One region of the Enterobacter sp. Taxon_2 genome, then DNA from elsewhere that is predicted to be linked to it. Evidence: predicted binding sites of a transcription regulator. Region 1 holds the regulator's gene; each other region holds the start of a gene.
The links. Region 1 encodes LexA, which represses DNA repair genes until DNA is damaged. Its sites were predicted from a motif close to TNCTGTATGTACATACAGNA; they were not measured.

Region 1 (7,018 bases):
CCACTCAATTCTTGTGAAGAAAAAGCCGCGTTAACGGCAAAAGAAAAGGCGGCTTAGAGCCGCCCTGTGGGTTATTCAGCGTTACCAGCGGTAGTCGTTACGGGTTTCCCAGTCTTTGACTTCGTTTTCCGCCTGATCTTTCGCGTAGCCGTAACGTTCCTGAATTTTACCGACAAGCTGATCGCGTTTACCTTCAATGACGGTCATATCGTCATCCGTCAGCTTACCCCACTTTTCTTTCGCTTTACCTTTGAACTGCTTCCAGTTGCCGCCGATTTCGTCTTTATTCATCATCGTGTCCTCTTAGTTAAGCGTCGGGTCGTAACGTCCGTTACGTTCTTTTCTGCTGGACGTGATAATTATTGTAGTTAAGGATTCGGCAGTTAGTTTCATATTCGGAATCTTTAACCGTCACGATATATCGTGACGTGAAGGGAACCAGGTATTGTTTTGCCAGTGGCGGTGCCAGATAAACGCCAGCGACAACCCTCGCAGCGAGAGGAAAACGGCCAGGGCCAGCCACAAACCGTGATTACCCAGCCAGGGGAGCGTCAGCAGCGTCAGACCAAACCCGGCCGCTGCAACCGCCATACTGTTACGCATTTCCGCTCCGCGCGTCGCACCAATAAACATGCCGTCCAGCAGATAACACCAGACGCCGACCACCGGTAAGACGACTTGCCAGATGAGATAGTGACTCGCCAGCTCGCGCAGCGCAGGAAGAGACGTCAGCAATGCAACGATCTGCTCACCAAAGCAGGCGTAAACCAGGCCAAACACCAGCGCCACCAGTCCCGACTGACGGCAGGCTGCCCGCCAGACATCCCGTAGTTGCCCGCTTTCGCGCGCACCGTACGCCTGCCCGGAATGCGCTTCTACCGCATAGGCAAAACCGTCCAGCGCGTAGGCGGTAAAGGTCAGTAGCGTCATCAATACCGCGTTGACCGCAACGATTTCTGGCCCCAGTCGAGCCCCGAAAACCGTCAGCGCCCCGAAGCAGAGCTGAAGCAGCAGCGAGCGCAGCATGATGTCTCGGTTAAGCGCCAGCAGCTTACGGATATTGCCGCGCCATGCGTTTTTGAGCAGCGCCAGGGAGATGCCGCGCATCGCCAGCACGCGCCAGACCATCCACAGGCCAATGATAAAGGTCCCGTATTCGGCAATCGCCGTCGCAAGCGCCGCGCCCTGCACGTTCATATGCAGACCCATGACCAGCCAGACATCCAAAACGATATTGAGCAGGTTACCCACCACCAGCAAAATCACGGGTGCACGGGCGTACTGAACGCCCAGTAGCCACCCCAGCAGAACCAGGTTAGCCAGTGACGCGGGCGCGCTGAGCCAGCGGATTTCAAGGAAACGTCGCGCCTGCGCCAGTACCGCCTCGCTGCCGCCAACAACATGAAGCGCAAGGTCGATCAGGGGCGCACGTAATAAAACGATTAACGCCCCCGCGCCAAGCGCGAGGATCAGCGGCTGGACCAGCGCGCGCGCCAGACGCAGCGGATCTTTTGCACCATAAGCCTGTGCCGTGAGCCCGGTGGTGCTCATACGCAAAAAGAGCAGCAGCATAAACAGGAAGCTGGTTGCCGTCGCGCCAATCGCCACGCCGCCAAGATAGACAGGCGAATCAAGATGGCCAATAACGGCAGTATCGACCAGACCCAGCAAGGGAACGGTAATATTGGAGAAGATCATCGGCAGAGCAAGACGCCACAATGCCTTATCGGATGCCGTCAGCAGTGACATGAAAAATACCGGGTGTGGAGAATGAAGCAGGCTACAGCGGCACCATAGCCTGTCAGGAAGAGGTTACAGCCATTCGCCGTTGCGAATGACCCCAACCGCCAGTCCTTCGATAGAGAAGTTGTGTTCGCGCAGATCGACCACAATCGGGGAGAACTCGTTGTTTTCAGGCAGTAGCTGAACGGTGTTCCCCTGTTTTTTCAGACGCTTGACGGTCACTTCGTCGTCAATGCGCGCGACCACCACCTGGCCGTTACGCACATCCTGCGTTTTGTGCACCGCAAGCAGATCGCCGTCAAGAATGCCGATGTCTTTCATCGACATGCCGCTGACGCGCAGCAGGAAATCAGCGCTCGGTTTGAACATGGCTGGATCGACCTGATAGTGGCCTTCAATATGCTGCTGTGCCAGTAAAGGCTCACCGGCGGCAACACGTCCCACCAGCGGAATGCCCGTCTCTTCTTCCACCAGCAGGCGGATACCACGCGACGCGCCCGAGACAATCTCAATCACGCCCTTACGCGCCAGCGCTTTCAGGTGTTCTTCGGCAGCATTCGGAGAACGGAAGCCCAGACGCTGCGCGATTTCCGCACGCGTGGGTGGCATACCCGTCTGGCCGATATGATCCCGGATGAGATCAAACACCTCTTGCTGCCTGGTCGTTAACGCTTTCATTCCGCCCCCTGGGTGTATATACAGTTATGCTGTGAGTATATACAGTCAAAGGCGATTTTGGAACCAAAAACTGCACAAAAAACCAGGGACTTAATTATTCCTCGAGGCTCATCGGAAATGTGACCAAAGCAGCGTGACCCAGGTGATAGCGGCAGTGATAATCGCCAGCAACACGGCAGCAGAGCCCATGTCTTTTGCGCGGCCAGAAAGTTCATGGAAATCTGAACCAATGCGATCAACCACGGCCTCAATAGCGCTATTAAGAATTTCCACTATCATCACCAGAAGTACGGAACCGATAAGAAGTACGCGGGTAATAGCATCAACATCAAGATAACAGGCGACGATCACCGCGATGATAGCGGCGACGCCCTCCTGGCGAAAGGCGGCTTCGTTGATCCACGCGGCACGGAAACCTTTCCATGAATAGCCGGCGGCTTTGATGATACGCGTTAACCCAGTGGTATTATTGGCCATTAAAAGAACCTTTTATGAAAAAAAGCGTCAGTAACAGGAACTGTAGCGCGTTTCGCTACAGCCTGAAGTATGACGGGTAACAACAGAAATTTTGCGCGCTTTCTGTTATCCTTGCGCCGCAATTGCATTATTAACCAGAGGCTTTACATCGTTTATGTCCGGCTGGCCACGAATTTACTACAAATTACTTAATTTACCATTAAGCATCCTGGTAAAAAGCAAGTCTATCCCAGCAGAACCCGCGCTGGAATTGGGGCTCGATACGTCACGTCCTATTATGTACGTTTTGCCTTATAACTCGAAGGCAGACTTACTGACGCTTCGCGCCCAGTGTCTGGCGCATGACTTACCTGACCCGCTTGAACCGCTTGAAGTTGACGGTACGCTGCTGCCGCGCTATGTGTTCATTCACGGTGGACCGCGCGTGTTTACCTACTACACGCCAAAAGAAGAGTCCATCAAGCTGTTCCATGACTATCTCGACCTGCACCGCAGCAACCCCGATCTGGATGTGCAGATGGTGCCGGTATCGGTGATGTTTGGTCGTCGTCCGGGACGTGAAAAAGGTGAAGAGAACCCGCCGCTGCGCATGCTTAACGGCATCCAGAAGTTCTTTGCGGTCTCCTGGCTGGGGCGCGACAGCTTTGTGCGTTTCTCCCCTTCCGTTTCGCTGCGTCGCATGGCGGACGAGCACGGCACCGACAAGATCATCGCGCAAAAACTGGCGCGCGTGGCGCGTATGCACTTCGCCCGTCAGCGCCTGGCTGCCGTTGGGCCGCGTCTCCCGGCGCGTCAGGATCTGTTCAACAAGCTGCTGGCCTCCAAAGCGATTGCCCGCGCCGTCGAAGACGAAGCGCGTAGCAAGAAAATTTCGCATGAGAAAGCCCAGCAGAACGCCATTGCGCTGATGGAAGAGATTGCAGCAAACTTCTCTTACGAGATGATTCGCCTGTCCGATCGTATTCTCGGCTTTACCTGGAACCGTCTCTACCAGGGCATCAACGTTCATAACGCCGAGCGCGTGCGTCAGCTGGCGCATGATGGCCATGAGATTGTCTATGTTCCCTGCCACCGCAGCCACATGGACTACCTGCTCCTTTCCTACGTGCTCTATCATCAGGGGCTGGTACCACCGCACATCGCAGCCGGTATCAACCTGAACTTCTGGCCAGCGGGCCCGATTTTCCGCCGCCTGGGCGCGTTCTTTATTCGTCGTACCTTCAAGGGCAACAAGCTCTACTCCACCGTGTTCCGTGAGTATCTGGGCGAGCTGTTCAGCCGCGGCTATTCTGTGGAGTACTTCGTGGAAGGTGGGCGTTCCCGTACCGGACGTCTGCTCGATCCTAAGACCGGCACGCTGTCGATGACCATCCAGGCGATGCTGCGCGGAGGAACCCGTCCCATCACGCTGGTGCCTATCTACATTGGCTATGAGCACGTGATGGAAGTGGGCACGTACGCCAAAGAGCTGCGCGGTGCGACCAAAGAAAAAGAGAGCCTGCCGCAGATGCTGCGCGGCCTGAGCAAGCTGCGCAATCTCGGTCAGGGCTACGTGAACTTTGGCGAACCAATGCCGCTGATGACGTACCTGAACCATCACGTTCCCGAGTGGCGCGAATCCATCGATCCTATCGAAGCGATTCGTCCGGCCTGGCTGACGCCAACGGTCAACGGCATCGCGTCCGAGCTGATGGTGCGCATAAACAACGCCGGTGCGGCTAACGCCATGAACCTGTGCTGTACGGCGCTTCTGGCTTCGCGTCAGCGCTCGCTGACCCGTGAACAGCTCACGGAGCAGTTGGATTGCTATCTGGATATGATGCGCAACGTGCCGTATTCCGTTGATTCAACCGTGCCTTCTGCGACCGCCAGTGAGCTTATCGATCACGCGCTGCAGATGAACAAGTTTGAAGTCGAAAAGGACACGATCGGCGACATCATCATTCTGCCGCGCGAGCAGGCAGTGCTGATGACCTACTACCGAAACAACATCACCCATATGCTGATGCTGCCGTCGCTCATGGCGGCTATCATCACGCAGCATCGCCGTATCTCGCGTCAGGAACTCTTGCGTCACGTTGAAACGCTCTATCCGATGCTGAAAGCGGAGCTGTTCCTGCGCTGGAGTAAGGATGAGCTGGCGGGCGAGCTGGATAAACTGACGGAAGAGCTGCGTCGCCAGGGGCTGATCACCGTCACGAACGACGAGCTGCACATCAACCCGTCACGCTCCCGCACCCTGCAACTGCTGGCAGCCGGTGCGCGCGAAACGCTGCAGCGCTACGCCATTACGTTCTGGCTGCTGAGTGCGAACCCGTCTATCAACCGCGGTACGCTGGAGAAAGAGAGCCGGACGCTGGCACAGCGCCTGTCCGTTCTGCACGGCATTAACGCCCCTGAATTCTTCGACAAAGCGGTCTTCAGTTCCCTGGTCCTGACGCTGCGCGATGAAGGCTTCATCAGCGATACGGGCGATGCCGAGCCGGAAGAGACGCTGAAGGTGTACCAGATGCTGGCAGAGCTGATTACCTCGGACGTGCGTTTGACGATTGAGAGCGCCACGCAGGGCGAGTAACGCAATGCCGGGTTATGGCACGGCCTGACGCCCTGGATAATAAAAAGGCCCGGTACGCGCTGACGCTACCGGGCCTTATTTTTAGCCTTGTTAAATCACCGCATTCAGCTGAGCAGCGTAAAGGCAATCATCCCGACAATCGCACCCGTCGTACCGAGGATGGTCTCCATCAGCGTCCAGGTTTTCAGGGTTTGCGCTTCGGTGGCACCGGTAAATTTACCGAACAGCCAGAAGCCTGCGTCGTTAACGTGAGAGACCACGATCGAACCACCCGCGATACAGATAGATAGCGCGGCCATCTGGGCACCGGAGTAGTTCAGCTGTTCAATTACCGGCATCACCAGACCCACGGCGGTTAAACACGCCACGGTGGCGGAACCCTGGATGATACGCACCGCCGCCGCCAGCACAAAGCAGGTTACCGCAATCGGCAGGCCCATCCCGGTCAGCGCTTCGCCCAGAGCCGGGCCCACGCCGGAATCCACCAGTACCTGCTTGAACACGCCGCCGGCACCGATCACCAGCAGGATAATCCCCGCAGGCTGCAGCGCGGCACCGCAGATCTCCATCACCCGGTCTTTTGGCATCCCCTGACGCATCGCCAGACCGTAAATCGCCACCAGACAGGCCACCAGGATCGCCGTGAACGGGTGACCGATGAACTCAAACCATTCATAGGCGCTGGAACCCACCGGCACAAAGCGCGCGGCGATGGTTTTCAGACCCACCAGCACCAGCGGGAGCAGGATCAGCGACAGGCTGAAGCCGAAGGATGGCATTTTGCCCTCGCCCAGGTGCGGCTCGGTGATGTCGTCCGGGATATGCAGCTCAACGTAACGGCTGATGAAGTTGCCCCACAGCGGACCGGCAATAATCATTCCCGGGATTGCCGCGCACAGGCCAATCAGGATCATCCAGCCAAAGTCAGCGTGCATCTGGGACGCCAGCAGCATCGGCGCAGGCCCAGGCAGCAGAAACGCCGCAGCCGCCGCCACGCCCGCAAACAGTGGAATAACCAGCTTCACGAGGTTTGTGCCGGTATGGCGCGCCATGGAGAATGCGACGCTTATCAGCAGCACAACGGCCACTTCAAAGAACAGCGGCAGCGCGCAAATCAGGCCCGCCAGGCCAATCGCGTAGTGCGCTCGGCTGTGGCCGAAGGATTTCAGCATTTTGACGGCAATCTGGTCGACCGCGCCCGTCTCGTGCAAAATCTTGCCAAACATCGCGCCCAGCGCGACCACAATCGCCAGGAAGCCCAGCGTACCGCCCATCCCTTTTTCCATCGTCGCGGCGATCTTGTCGAGCGGCATACCGGAAAAGAGACCTGCGCCTATAGAAACCACCATCAAAGCAACAAAAGCGTGCATACGCGCCTTCATCACTAAAAACAGCAGCAGCAACACGGAACCCACTGCTGTCAAAACTAGCGTTAATGTACTCAAAACTTACTGCCTTTTATTAATGACCTCGATGGTGCTGGCAACAACACCTTCCAGTGACTGATCGATATCAACCACTAAGACGTCTTTCTCGTCTTCACCC
Region 2 (7,018 bases), 530 kb from region 1:
CAGGCGGGCATCATCTGCCAGTCCGGACGGTTGATCAGCAGCAGCGTACCGCTCAGCAGCAGCGTTGCGCCAATCCCAAAGAGATAGCGTGACTGTCCCTGGCGTACCCGGCTGGACTGAAGCTCGCGGGCGATTTTATCCATGCTGTGCTGAAGGTTCTTGCTCTGACGCAAACTGTCATAAACCAGTTCAGGAATTTCCGGCATTTTTTCTATCCAGAACGGGCCTTTCTCTTTCAGCGAGCGCACCAGCGCCGGAATGCCAACCTGATCCTTAATCCAGGACTCAAGGAAAGGTTTCGCGGTCTTCCACAAGTCTAACTGAGGATAGAGCTGTCGGCCTACACCCTCAACGTAAAGTAATGTTTTCTGAAGTAAAACTAGCTGTGGCTGAACTTCCATATTAAAGCGGCGAGCCGTGTTGAACAGGTTTAACAGCACGTGCCCGAAGGAGATTTCCGCCAGCGGTTTTTCAAAAATCGGTTCACAAACGGTCCGGATCGCGAACTCGAACTCCTCGACGTTGGTGTCCGGCGGCACCCAGCCTGAATCGACGTGCAGCTCGGCCACCTTACGGTAGTCGCGGTTGAAGAACGCGATGAAGTTCTCAGCCAGATACCGTTTATCTTCCTTGTTCAGTGACCCCACAATCCCGCAGTCGATACCGATGTACTTCGGATCCTCAGGGTGTTCGTAGCTCACGAAGATATTGCCCGGATGCATGTCCGCATGGAAAAAGCTGTCGCGGAACACCTGGGTAAAGAAGACCTGTACCCCACGCTCGGCCAACAGCTTCATGTTCGTTCCCTGCTTCTCCAGGGCCACCACATCCGAAACCGGAATACCGTAGATACGCTCCATTACCATCATGTTCTGGCTGCAGTAGTCAGAATAGACTTCAGGAACATAGAGCATCGGGCTGTTTTCAAAGTTGCGACGCAGCTGAATGGCGTTTGCCGATTCGCGCAGCAGGTTAAGCTCATCAATCAGCGTTTTTTCATATTCCCGCACCACTTCCAGTGGACGAAGGCGACGCCCGTCCGGCAGCAAGCGTGGTACCCAGCGCGCCAGACGATAAATCAGCTTCATGTCTGCTTTGATGATGGGCAGGATGTCCGGACGAATGACCTTAATAACAACTTCTTTGCCGTTTTCTTTCAGACGCGCGGTATGCACCTGCGCGATAGAGGCCGATGCCAGTGGGTGAATGTCGAAATCGTCAAACCAGGTCTCGACGGGTACATTTCCCATCGCCTCTTCAATTTGCTTTTTCGCGCGCGCGCCGTCAAACGGTGCGACGCGGTCCTGCAGCATCGCGAGCTCATCGGCAATAAGCGGCGGGAAGAGATCGCGACGGGTCGACAGCATCTGTCCAAATTTAATCCAAACCGGACCGAGCTCCTGCAGCGCCAGGCGAAGACGCTCACCCAGCGGTTGACCTTTATGGCGATTGGGCATCCAGAACAGCATCCGCCGCCAGATACGAAGCGGCAGCGTGATACGCATTTTGGGGATAAGCTCGTCGAGCCCGTAGCTCAAAAAGGTGCGAATAATAAAATAGAGGCGCCGAATTTCACCAGGCGTCATTTGCCCTCCAGTTTTTCCAGCCGTTTGGTTAACGCATCAACCGCACGTTCAACAGCAGCGGTCTCTTCCGCAAACCACGCCACTTCCAATGGCCCGGGTGCCATTCGCCACTCCTCCGTCAGCACTTCCGCCGCATAGCGTTGCTGACGATGCAGGCTTTTACGCGCAAAGGAGGCGCCACCATGAAGGACTTTCCCGATGCCTTCGGCGGCGATGTCGCCGATAAAAGGCGCGAGCAGCTCTGCCGGGTCGAACTCCGCAAGATCGGTGAGCGCAACGAAGTTCTGCACGACCTGAATGTCGCCTTCTACTTCCAGCTCACCGCTGCGGATAAGCGCCGTTAATTGCTGGCGATCGCGCAGTTTTGGCAGCACGCTCATGTGCGTGATGACCGAGCAGTCAGCTTCACCTTCCCACTCCCCCAGTACGTCAAGCTGGCGTTCGCTGAAGACCAGTACAAGCGGCGTCGATAACTCTTTTAAAACAATGCGCAATACCTTCCCGTTTAGCCGCTGACGCGCAGCTTTCAGCGCCGGAGCGCGATACAGGAAAGCATTCAGTACATTCTCGATGCCTGCAGAGACTAAGGGTTTAAAGGGCACGGGACACCTCCACTCAGAATTTGTAACCGCGATGCAGCGCGACGACACCCGCAGTCAGGTTGAAATATTCAACATTCTCAAATTCTGCATCCTGCATCATGGCTTTTAAGGTGTCCTGATCCGGGTGCATACGGATAGATTCCGCCAGATAGCGGTAACTTTCCGCATCATTCGCCACCAGCTCACCGATGCGCGGCAGCACGTGGAAGGAATAGGCGTCGTAGGCTTTGCTCAGCGGCTCAATGATCGGTTTCGAGAACTCGAGCACCAGCAGGCGTCCACCCGGTTTCAGCACGCGGTACATGGAGCGCAGCGCCTTTTCTTTATCGGTCACGTTACGCAGACCGAAGGAGATCGTGATGCAGTCAAAGGTATTGTCCGGGAACGGCAGCGCTTCGGCGTTTGCCTGAACATATTCCACGTTCCCCACCACGCCGATGTTACGCAGCTTTTCGCGGCCCATTTTCAGCATGGAGTCATTAATGTCGGCGAGGACAACGCGCCCGGTTTCGCCCACCAGGCGAGAGAATTTCGCGGTTAAATCGCCCGTACCGCCGGCTAAATCCAGCACCGTTTGTCCGCGACGCACGCCGCTACAGTCAATGGTGAAGCGCTTCCACAAGCGATGAATGCCGAACGACATCAGGTCATTCATTACATCGTACTTCGCCGCCACGGAATGAAATACGTGGGCCACCATGTCAGCTTTCTGCGCTTTGGCGACAGTCTGAAAGCCAAAGTGCGTTGTGTCTTGTGAATCGTCAGCCATCTCAGAGCCTGCTTATCAGTAAAATGTTCGTGAAGTGTAACAGATTGGGCGCGTTTGCCCTACGTTTCAACCACCGCGAAAGAAACGCGCTGGAGTCTCGTCTGGTGATAAATCCACCGCTAACGTATTGTCTTTACTGTTTGTCTTTTGTTCGTCCGCACCTTCTCGCAGGCGAAACTCGTCGTCCTGGGCGGTGGCCTGTTCCACCAATTCCGGATTAATCTCGCGTTTAACCTCTACCCCCAGGCTGCGGAATGATTCGGCCTGCGCCAGCAGATTGCCGCGTCCCGAGGTGAGTTTTTTCATCGCCTGGCGGTAGTTATCCTGCGCACGATCCAGGCTCTGCCCGACTGAGGACATGTCGTCCACGAAGAGGCGCATTTTGTCGTACAGCTTGCTGGCACGATCGGCAATCTGCTGCGCGTTGCGGCTCTGGTGCTCATAGCGCCACAGGTTCGCAATGGTACGTAACGCCACCAGCAACGTGGTAGGGCTGACCAGCATAATGTTATTTTTGAGCGCTTCGGTGATGAGTTCAGGCTGCCTGTCGAGTGCCAGCAGAAACGCGGGCTCTACCGGAATAAACATCAGGACATAGTCCAGCGAGCGAAGACCCGGCAACTGCTGATAGTCTTTTCTGCCGAGCAGGCGAATGTGGTTACGCACGGAGGCAATGTGCTCCTGCAGCGCCGATTCGCGGGTGTAGTCATCCTCCGCGTTGAAGTAACGCTCATACGCCACCAGGGTCATTTTGGCGTCAATCACCACATCTTTACCCTGCGGCAGCCGCACAATCACATCCGGCTGCATGCGCGAGCGGGCGTCGTTTTCGATACTCACCTGCGTTTCGTATTCGTATCCTTCCCGCAGGCCGGAGGCTTCCAGTACGCGGGTCAGCACCACTTCTCCCCAGTTGCCCTGGGTTTTATTATCCCCTTTGAGCGCGCGGGTCAGGTTGACCGCTTCCTGCGCCAGCTGGGCATTCAGCTGCTGGAGATTGCGAATCTCATGCGCCAGGGTGTGCCGCTCGCGGGCTTCCTGACCAAAACTGTCCTGCACCTGACGACGAAAACCGTCCAGCTGTTCACGCAGCGGCGTCAGCAGGCTGTTAAGGCTCTGGCGGTTCTGTTCATCAACGCGGCGGTTGCTGTGCTCGAAAATACGGTTGGCGAGGTTCTCAAACTGTTCGCTGAGGCGCTGCTCGCTGTTGATCATCTGGCGGATTTTGTCTTCCGCATGCAGCTGAGTGGATTCAAGGCGGGTGGTCACTTCGCGGAGATCGGCCTCCAGCGAGGTGTTGATATCACGGAGATTGCGCAGCTCGTTGTTAAGCAGCTCGCACTCGTCGCGCCAGTGGTCACTCAGGGCAAGCTGCTGCTTTGCCGCACTTAATTCAGCGACGATCTCTTCGCGCTCTGCCAGCTGTTCGGCCTTCTGCTGTGCATGCTGATAGCTGGAAATGAGCCAGCCTATCGCCACGCCCACCAGCGCAATCACCGCATAAATCAGGATTGAGATATCCACAATGCCCCCTGCATCAACGTATTACCCGCACAAAATAAGATTGTGCTGTATAAACGTCCAGTTTGAAAGGGTTTTCCTGCGAGGCGCTACGCAAAAAATAAAGGCCGAACGTGCCGGCCTTTGATTTCGAAAGGAGGGGACTAGATCAGGCGACGCGCGGCTTCGACCACGATTTTCACTGCATGGCTTTCGGTCTGCTTCATGGTTTCGGCGTTCGGGATCTCCTGCTGGGTACGGTTGACGATAACGCCCGCCACCATACCGGCACGCAGACCCTGGCTTGCGCACATGGTCAGCAGCGTGGCGGATTCCATTTCGTAGTTCATCACACCCATTGACTGCCACTCTTCCATGGAGCCTTTGAAGCGGCTTACCACGCGGCCAGAGAAGGTGTCGTAACGCTCCTGGCCCGGGTAGAAGGTGTCGGAAGAGGCGGTTACGCCCACGTGGGTGGTGGCACCCACAGATTTTGCGGCTTCAACCAGCGCGGTGGTGCACTCGAAATCCGCCACTGCCGGGAATTCCATCGGTGCAAAGTGCAGGCTTGCACCATCCAGACGGACGGACGCGGTCGTGACCAGCACGTCGCCGACGTTGATGTGCGGCTGGATAGCGCCGGTGGTACCGATACGCAGGAAAGTACGAATGCCCAGCTGCGCCAGCTCTTCAACAGCAATAGACGTAGACGGACCACCGATACCGGTAGAGCACACGATCACCGCTTTGCCATCCAGCTCTGCGCGCCAGGTGGTGAACTCACGATGGGCAGCCAGCTTGACCGGCTTATCCATCAGCGCGGCGATCTTTTCCACACGCTCAGGATCGCCAGGGACGATAGCGAGCGTAGCCCCTTGTAAATCGTTTTTAGTGAGGCCGAGATGAAAAACATCAGACTTAGACATAGGTGACTCCTCTGTGGGTCGGTTAGTCAGAAGAAGTAAAACGGTACTTTACAGAAGCAGTAAGCATAATTTCGTGACGCACCTCACCATGAATGAAAATGATTGCATTGAATTTCCACCAAAAAGTGATTTACATCACATTAACAAGTTATATCGTCAGGTGCTGCACAAAAGATAGACCGTTTAAGGCACTGTGAGTTGTTAACCTGGTGTCTATATTTACCTTTGCGCTAACTGATTGGTACGGAGAATGCCATGACTGAAAAAACCGGTTTTGCACCTGCTGCGGCCCCGCATGCCTCAACCATCGTCTCAACATCTGAAGACGCCATCACGGCGGGTGAGACCTCTATTCCCTCGCAGGGGGAGAATATGCCTGCTTATCACGCACGACCAAAGTCGGCAGACGGCCCGCTGCCCATCGTGATTGTGATTCAGGAGATATTTGGTGTTCACGAACACATTCGCGACCTCTGCCGCCGGCTGGCGCTGGAAGGCTATCTGGCCGTTGCGCCAGAACTCTACTTCCGTCAGGGCGATCCGAACGACTACAGCGATATTCCCACCTTGCTCAGCAACCTGGTCAGCAAAGTCCCGGACGCGCAGGTGCTGGCCGACCTCGACCACGTCGCCAGCTGGGCGGCGCGCAACGGGGGCGATCCCCATCGTCTGCTGGTCACCGGTTTCTGCTGGGGCGGACGCATTAGCTGGCTTTATGCCGCGCATAACCCGCAGCTCAAAGCCGCTGTCGCCTGGTACGGCAAACTGGTGGGTGAAAAAACGCTGAATTCACCGAAACATCCGGTTGATATCGCCACCGAGTTGAATGCTCCCGTGTTAGGGCTTTACGGTGGTCAGGACACCGGTATTTCGCTGGATTCGGTAGAAACCATGCGCCATGCGCTCCGCGCGGCAAATGCGAAGGCGGAGATTGTGGTTTACCCGGATGCCGGGCATGCGTTTAACGCCGACTATCGTCCGAGCTATCACGCTGAATCGGCGAAAGATGGATGGCAGCGGATGCTTACGTGGTTCCGTCAGTACGGTGGTAAAAAAGGGTAAGCCTTTCCCATCATCATGACGCATAAGGAGTGCGTGTTATGGACAATTCCCTCGCGTTTCCATACGGTTTTTTATGGGGCGGCGCGATTGCCGCCAACCAGGCCGAAGGCGCATGGAACGTGGACGGCAAAGGGCCGTCCGTTGCCGACGCTGTCGCCTGGAAACCCAACCTCTCCGTGAAAGATTACAGCGGCCACATGGCCCTGACGGACGAGAATATCCGCGACGCGTTTGAAGGTAAAAATGATGCGCTGTATCCGAAACGCCGCGGCATCGATTTTTATCACCACTATAAAGACGATGTCGCGCTGTTTGCTGAGATGGGTTTTAAGGTACTGCGCGTATCCATTGCCTGGTCGCGTATTTTCCCGACCGGCGAGGACGCCGCGCCAAACGAGGCCGGGCTGCAGTTTTATGAAGAACTGTTCCGCGAGCTGCGTCGTCATAACATCGAGCCGCTGGTCACCCTTTCCCACTACGAAATGCCGCTGGCGCTGAGCGAAAAATATAACGGCTGGGTGCATCGTAATGTGGTTGATGCCTTTGTTCGCTTCAGCAATGTTTGTTTCGACC
Region 3 (7,018 bases), 520 kb from region 1:
CTCAGCGTCAACGGCGTGGGGACGCGCAAACTGGAGCGCTTTGGTAAAGAGTTTATGGCGCTCATCCGCTCTCACGCCGATGGTGATGATGAGGAGTAGTCAGCCGGGCGAAAAAGTGCCAGGATGATGACTCACTGAATTATTTCCCCGCGAGTTAATTATGTTGATGCTATTTCTCACCGTGGCGTTAGTGCACATTGTTGCGCTGATGAGCCCGGGACCGGACTTTTTCTTCGTGTCACAAACGGCCGTCAGCCGCTCCCGCAAAGAGGCGATGATGGGCGTGCTCGGTATCACCATGGGCGTTATGGTCTGGGCGGCCGTTGCGCTGCTCGGTCTGAACCTGATCCTGGCGAAGATGGCCTGGCTGCATAACATCATTATGGTTGGCGGCGGGCTGTACCTGTGCTGGATGGGCTACCAGATGCTGCGCGGGGCGCTGAAGAAAGAGCAGAAAAAACCGGAAGAGCCAAAGGTGGAGCTGGCAACGGGCGGCCGCAGCTTTGTAAAAGGGCTGCTGACCAATCTGGCAAACCCAAAAGCGATTATCTATTTCGGCTCGGTGTTCTCGCTGTTTGTCGGTGATAGCGTCGGTGCGGGCGCACGCTGGGGCATCTTCCTGCTGATCGTTGTTGAAACCTTCGCCTGGTTTACCATCGTGGCCAGCCTGTTCGCCTTACCGGCGATGCGCCGCGGCTACCAGCGTATCGCTAAGTGGATTGATGGCTTCGCCGGCGCGCTGTTCGCCGGCTTCGGCATTCATCTCATCATTTCTCGCTAAGCATGGCGCGCTGACGCAAGCAGCGCGCCAACCAGCATAAACAGCGAGCCAAAGACTTTATTCAGGGCCTTCATCTGCTTAGGCCCTTTAATCCAAGCCGCAATCCGCTGCGCCAGCGTCGCGTAACCAATCATCACGATGATATCGACGATAATGGTGGTCGCGCCCAGCACCACGTACTGCATCACCTGGGGCTGGTGCGGCACGATAAACTGCGGGAACAGGGCGGCGAGGAACACGATACTCTTCGGGTTGGTCAGGTTGACGAACACCGCGCGCTTAAACAGATGGCCGCGGTTTTGCGTCTGCGCGAGCGTATTCAGGTTAATGGAGCCTGCTGCGCGCCACTGCTGAATGCCGAGCCAAATCAGATACGCCGCCCCGGCCCATTTCAGCACCTCAAAGGCCAGCACGGAGCGGGAGAACAGAGTGCCCAGACCAATCCCAACCAGCACGATATGAATGCCCAGCCCGGTTTGCAAACCGGCAATTGACGCTGCCGCACCGCGATAGCCGTGGTTGATGGAGGTGGTCATGGTGTTAATGGCGCCCGAGCCCGGTGAAAGGCTAAGGATGATAGATGTCAGCAGGTAAGCGAACCACCACTCGAAGGTCATTTGAAACTCCCGAATCGTCTGTTTTTATGCCACAATACGCTATTGTTGAGTCATTTTGTGACCGGTTACGAAAAAACGATATTCCTTGGCTTAGGTGAGTAGAAACCCGATGTTTCAGCAGAAAAAGGACTGGGAAACACGAGAAAACGCATTTGCTGCTTTCTCCATGGGGCCGCTGACCGATTTCTGGCGCCAGCGTGAGGAAGATGAGTTTACGGGCGTCGGTGATATACCGGTACGCTTTGTGCGTTTTCACGATAAGAAAAATGACCGGGTCATCGTGGTCTGCCCCGGGCGTATCGAGAGCTACATCAAATACGCCGAACTGGCCTATGACCTGTTCCATCTGGGCTTCGATGTGTTGATTATCGATCACCGCGGGCAGGGGCTATCTGGCCGCCTGCTATCGGATACGCATCGCGGCCACGTGGATAACTTCAGCGATTACGTCGACGATCTCGCCGCGTTCTGGCAGCAGGAGGTCGAGCCCGGCCCCTGGCGGAAGCGCTATATTCTGGCGCACTCGATGGGCGGCGCGATTTCAACGCTGTTTTTACAGCGCCACGCTCACCAGTGCGATGCCATTGCGCTCACCGCGCCGATGTATGGCATCGTCATGCGTTTTCCTGACTGGATGGTACGTCATATTCTTGACTGGGCTGAGGGCCATCAGCGCATTCGGGAAGGCTATGCCATCGGGACGGGACGCTGGCGGGCACTGCCGTTTGCGATGAACGTGCTGACCCACAGTCGCCAGCGGTATCGTCGTAACCTGCGTTTTTATGCCGATGAGCCGCGCCTGCGCGTGGGTGGACCGACCTACCACTGGGTGCGGGAAGGTATCCTTGCCGGTGAGCAGGTTCTGGCAGGTGTCGGCAATGACGATACACCAACACTCCTGATTCAGGCGGAAGAAGAGCGTGTGGTGGATAACCGCATGCATGACCGCTATTGTGAACTGCGCGCGGCCGCCGGTCACCCTTGTGAAGGGGGAAAACCGCTGGTCATTAACGGCGCGTACCATGAGATCCTTTTTGAAAAGGACGCTATGCGCTCAGTCGCGCTCAACGCCATTGTTGAATTTTTCAACAGGCATAATTGATTATTGTTTTCCACCAGAGGTTGAAATCCCTATGTACCAGGTTGTTGCATCTGATTTAGATGGCACGCTGCTTTCCCCTGACCACACCCTGTCGCCTTACGCGAAAGAGACCCTAAAGCTGCTGACGGCACGGGGCGTGAACTTTGTGTTTGCCACCGGCCGCCACCACGTCGACGTGGGGCAGATCCGCGATAATCTTGAGATCAAATCGTACATGATCACCTCCAACGGTGCGCGCGTGCATGATACCGACGGCAACCTGATCTTCACCCACAACCTGGATCGCGATATTGCCGCCGATCTGTTTGGCGTGGTGCACAATAATCCGGCTATCGTCACCAACGTTTATCGTGACGACGACTGGTTCATGAACCGCCACCGCCCGGATGAAATGCGTTTCTTCAAAGAAGCGGTATTTAACTACTCCCTGTACGAGCCGGGTCTGCTGGAGCCGGAGGGGATCAGTAAGGTGTTCTTCACCTGCGACAGTCACGAAGAACTGCTCCCGCTGGAGCAGGCAATCAACGCCCGCTGGGGCGATCGCGTCAATGTGAGCTTCTCAACCCTGACCTGTCTGGAAGTGATGGCGGGTGGCGTCTCCAAAGGCCACGCGCTGGAAGCCGTCGCGAAACGTCTGGGCTTCGAGCTGAAAGACTGTATCGCCTTTGGTGACGGCATGAACGATGCCGAAATGCTGTCGATGGCGGGCAAGGGCTGCATTATGGAGAATGCGCACCAGCGTCTGAAATATTTGCACCCGGAGCTGGAAGTGATCGGCACCAACGCAGACAATGCGGTACCGAAATACCTGCGCAAACTGTTCCTTGAATAATCTTCATTTGGTTGTTTATTGCTCAGATGTCAACTAAAGAGTTCGCTACAATGCCTCTCCTTCTTTCTGAGAGACAAGCATTGTGGCGCTACTCATTATCACCACTATCCTGTGGGCCTTCTCCTTTAGTCTGATTGGCGAATACCTTGCCGGTTCGGTCGACAGCTACTTCTCGGTGCTGATGCGCGTGGGGCTGGCGGCGCTGGTGTTCCTGCCGTTTCTGCGTACGCGCGGACAGTCGCTGAAAACGATTGTGCTGTATATGCTGGTGGGGGCGATGCAACTCGGCATCATGTACCTGTTTAGCTTCCGGGCTTATGTCTACCTGTCCGTCTCGGAATTCCTGCTCTTTACCGTGCTGACGCCGCTCTACATCACGCTGATATACGATCTGCTGAGTAAACGCCGCCTGCGCTGGGGATACCTGCTGAGCGCGGCGCTGGCGGTGATTGGCGCGGCGATTATTCGCTACGACAAAGTCAGCGATCACTTCTGGACCGGACTGATGTTCGTCCAGCTCGCCAATATCAGTTTCGCCATCGGCATGGTGGGCTATAAGCGCCTGATGGAAACCCGCCCGATGCCGCAGCATAACGCGTTCGCCTGGTTTTATATGGGCGCCGCGATTGTCGCAGTGGCGGCGTGGTTTATGCTCGGTAACCCGCACAAGCTGCCGACCACCGCCGTGCAGTGGGGCGTGCTGATCTGGCTGGGCGTCGTGGCTTCCGGATTGGGGTACTTCATGTGGAACTACGGCGCGACGCAGGTCGACGCCGGTACGCTGGGGATCATGAACAACGTGCATGTCCCGGCTGGGTTGTTGGTCAACCTCGCCATCTGGCAGCAACAGCCGCACTGGCCGAGCTTCCTTATTGGGGGAGCGGTGATCCTGGCTTCACTGTGGGTCCATCGCCGCTGGGTCGCTCCGCGCTCCGCACAAACGGAAGATGGTCGCACGCGTGGTTCCGCGCTGAGCGAATAAACGCCTCCGTAATCGGCTGACGCTGCTCGCCATCGCGCACGGCGGCGTACAGTCGGCTCCACAGTCCTTCACCCAGGGTTTTGGTCACCACCAGACCCTGGCGTTCAAAGCTCTCTACCACCCAGTGCGGCAGCGCCGCGATACCCATTCTGGCCGCCACCATCTGAATCAACAGCAGGGTGTTATCCACGCTTTTCAGCTGCGGACTGATGCCCGCGGGCTGCAGGAAGTGGCGCCAGATATCCAGACGACTGCGCTGGACCGGATAAATCAGCAGCGTTTCCGTCGCCAGGTCTTCCGGCGTGATGCGCGTTTTCGCCGCCAGCGGATGATCCGGTGCCAGCACCAGGCGCACTTCATAATCAAACATCGGCGAATAGTGCAGGCCGCTGCGCGGCAGGATGTCAGAGGTCATCACCAGGTCCAGCTCGCCCTGCTGCAGGGACGGCTGCGGGTCGAACGTCACGCCGGATTTGAAATCCATCTCCACCTGCGGCCACTTCTGGCGGAAGTTCTCAAGCGCGGGGGTCAGCCACTGAATACAGCTGTGGCACTCAATGGCGATACGCAGCGTGGTTTGCTGCGGTTCGTTACACGCCTGCAGCGCGCTGGCGATTTGCGGCAGGACCTGATTCGCCAGCTGCAACAGTATCTCACCTTGCGGCGTAAAGCGCAGGGGCTGGCTCTTACGCACAAAAAGACGGAAGCCGAGGCGTTGTTCCAGATCGCTGAACTGGTGAGAAAGGGCGGACTGGGTCTGGTGCAGCGTGGCAGCCGCAGCCGCGAGCGAGCCGCAGTTCCGCAACGCTTGTAGCGTTTTCAGGTGTTTTATCTCGATCATGAAAGTCCTTCACTTCGCCATGAACATATTGCGCTTGAGGAATATACAGTACCTGCCAATTATAGATGTGTAAACATCTGGACGTCTAAATAACGAATTTCACAAGGGGCACACCATGACAATTCGCAATCACACACTCGGTTTCCCTCGCGTTGGCCTGCGTCGCGAGCTGAAAAAAGCGCAAGAAAGCTACTGGGCGGGGAACGCCACCCGTGAAGAACTGCTGGCGGTGGGACGCGAGCTGCGCGCCCGTCACTGGGATCAGCAAAAACAGGCGGGCATTGACCTGCTGCCGGTGGGCGATTTCGCCTGGTACGACCATGTTCTGACGACCAGCCTGCTGCTTGGCAACGTGCCGGCTCGTCATCAGAACAAAGATGGATCGGTAGATATCGATACCCTGTTCCGCATCGGCCGTGGCCGTGCGCCAACGGGTGAGCCAGCGGCAGCGGCGGAAATGACTAAATGGTTTAACACTAACTATCACTATATGGTGCCGGAGTTCGTAAAAGGTCAGCAGTTCAGGCTGACCTGGACGCAGCTGCTGGATGAAGTGGACGAAGCTCTGGCGCTGGGTCATCAGGTGAAGCCCGTATTGCTGGGGCCAGTCACCTACCTGTGGCTGGGTAAAGTAAAAGGCGAACAGTTTGACCGCCTCAGCCTGCTGAAGGACATTCTGCCGGTCTACAAACAGGTGCTGATTGAGCTGGGCAAACGCGGCATTCAGTGGGTGCAAATCGACGAGCCGGCGCTGGTGCTCGAACTGCCCAAGGTTTGGCTCGATGCCTTCAAACCGGCGTATGACGCGCTCACCGGGCAGGTGAAGCTGCTGCTCACCACCTATTTCGAAGGCGTGACGCCGAACCTTAACACCATTACCGCGTTGCCGGTTCAGGGTCTGCACGTTGACCTCGTACACGGTAAAGACGATGTCGCGGAGCTGCACAAGCGCCTGCCTGTGGACTGGCTGCTCTCCGCCGGGCTGATTAACGGTCGTAACGTCTGGCGTGCCGATCTCACCGGGAAATATGCCCAGATTAAGGACATCGTCGGCAAACGTGAACTGTGGGTGGCTTCGTCCTGCTCCCTGCTGCACAGCCCGATCGATCTGAGCGTGGAGACTCGCCTGGATGCCGAGGTGAAAAGCTGGTTTGCCTTCGCCCTGCAAAAATGCGAAGAGCTGACGCTGCTGCGCGATGCGCTGAACAGCGGCGACACGGCGGCGATCGCCGAATGGAGCGCACCGATCCAGGCGCGTCGTCACTCGGCGCGCGTGCACAACCCGGCGGTGGAAAAACGTCTGGCGGCCATCACCGCCCAGGACAGCCAGCGTCAGAGCCCGTATGAAGTCCGCGCTGAAGCGCAGCGTGCCCGCTTCAACCTGCCTGCGTGGCCGACCACCACCATCGGTTCCTTCCCCCAAACCACCGAAATCCGTGGCCTGCGTCTGGACTTCAAAAAGGGCAATCTGGATGCGAATCACTACCGCACCGGTATCGCCGAACACATCAAGCAGGCGATTATCGAGCAGGAACGTCTGGGTCTGGACGTGCTGGTGCACGGTGAGGCCGAGCGTAACGACATGGTGGAATACTTCGGTGAGCATCTCGATGGCTTCGTGTTTACCCAGAACGGCTGGGTGCAGAGCTATGGCTCCCGCTGCGTGAAGCCACCGGTGGTTATCGGTGACGTCAGCCGCCCGGAAGCGATCACCGTGGAGTGGGCGAAATACGCGCAGTCCCTCACGGACAAGCCGGTGAAAGGCATGCTCACTGGTCCGGTGACCATTCTTTGCTGGTCCTTCCCACGTGAAGACGTGACCCGTGAAACCATCGCCAAACAGATTGCCCTGGCACTGCGTGA

Region 2: rmuC (DNA recombination protein RmuC) is a predicted target of LexA. The motif match lies at 4,525-4,544, and genes of this name have one in related genera.
Region 3: metR (HTH-type transcriptional regulator MetR) is a predicted target of LexA. The motif match lies at 5,187-5,206, and genes of this name have one in related genera.

The regions. Positions count from the first base shown of each region.
Region 1 is NZ_CM178024.1:305,255-312,272, reverse strand. Features, by position in the region: gene zur (zinc uptake transcriptional repressor Zur) at 1-34, shown strand, start outside; gene AC4IC4_RS01405 (CsbD family protein) at 82-291, opposite strand; gene dinF (MATE family efflux transporter DinF) at 412-1,749, opposite strand; gene lexA (transcriptional repressor LexA) at 1,813-2,421, opposite strand; gene AC4IC4_RS01390 (diacylglycerol kinase) at 2,530-2,898, opposite strand; gene plsB (glycerol-3-phosphate 1-O-acyltransferase PlsB) at 3,053-5,473, shown strand; gene gntU (gluconate transporter) at 5,578-6,918, opposite strand; gene gntK (gluconokinase) at 6,922-7,018, opposite strand, start outside.
Region 2 is NZ_CM178024.1:4,618,424-4,625,441, forward strand. Features, by position in the region: gene ubiB (ubiquinone biosynthesis regulatory protein kinase UbiB) at 1-1,586, opposite strand, end outside; gene ubiJ (ubiquinone biosynthesis protein UbiJ) at 1,583-2,188, opposite strand; gene ubiE (bifunctional demethylmenaquinone methyltransferase/2-methoxy-6-polyprenyl-1,4-benzoquinol methylase UbiE) at 2,202-2,957, opposite strand; gene rmuC (DNA recombination protein RmuC) at 3,024-4,481, opposite strand; gene udp (uridine phosphorylase) at 4,622-5,383, opposite strand; gene AC4IC4_RS21970 (dienelactone hydrolase family protein) at 5,639-6,445, shown strand; gene AC4IC4_RS21975 (glycoside hydrolase family 1 protein) at 6,484-7,018, shown strand, end outside.
Region 3 is NZ_CM178024.1:4,626,928-4,633,945, reverse strand. Features, by position in the region: gene recQ (ATP-dependent DNA helicase RecQ) at 1-99, shown strand, start outside; gene rhtC (threonine export protein RhtC) at 161-781, shown strand; gene rhtB (homoserine/homoserine lactone efflux protein) at 778-1,398, opposite strand; gene pldB (lysophospholipase L2) at 1,508-2,500, shown strand; gene yigL (sugar/pyridoxal phosphate phosphatase YigL) at 2,532-3,332, shown strand; gene AC4IC4_RS21990 (carboxylate/amino acid/amine transporter) at 3,415-4,314, shown strand; gene metR (HTH-type transcriptional regulator MetR) at 4,202-5,155, opposite strand; gene metE (5-methyltetrahydropteroyltriglutamate--homocysteine S-methyltransferase) at 5,271-7,018, shown strand, end outside.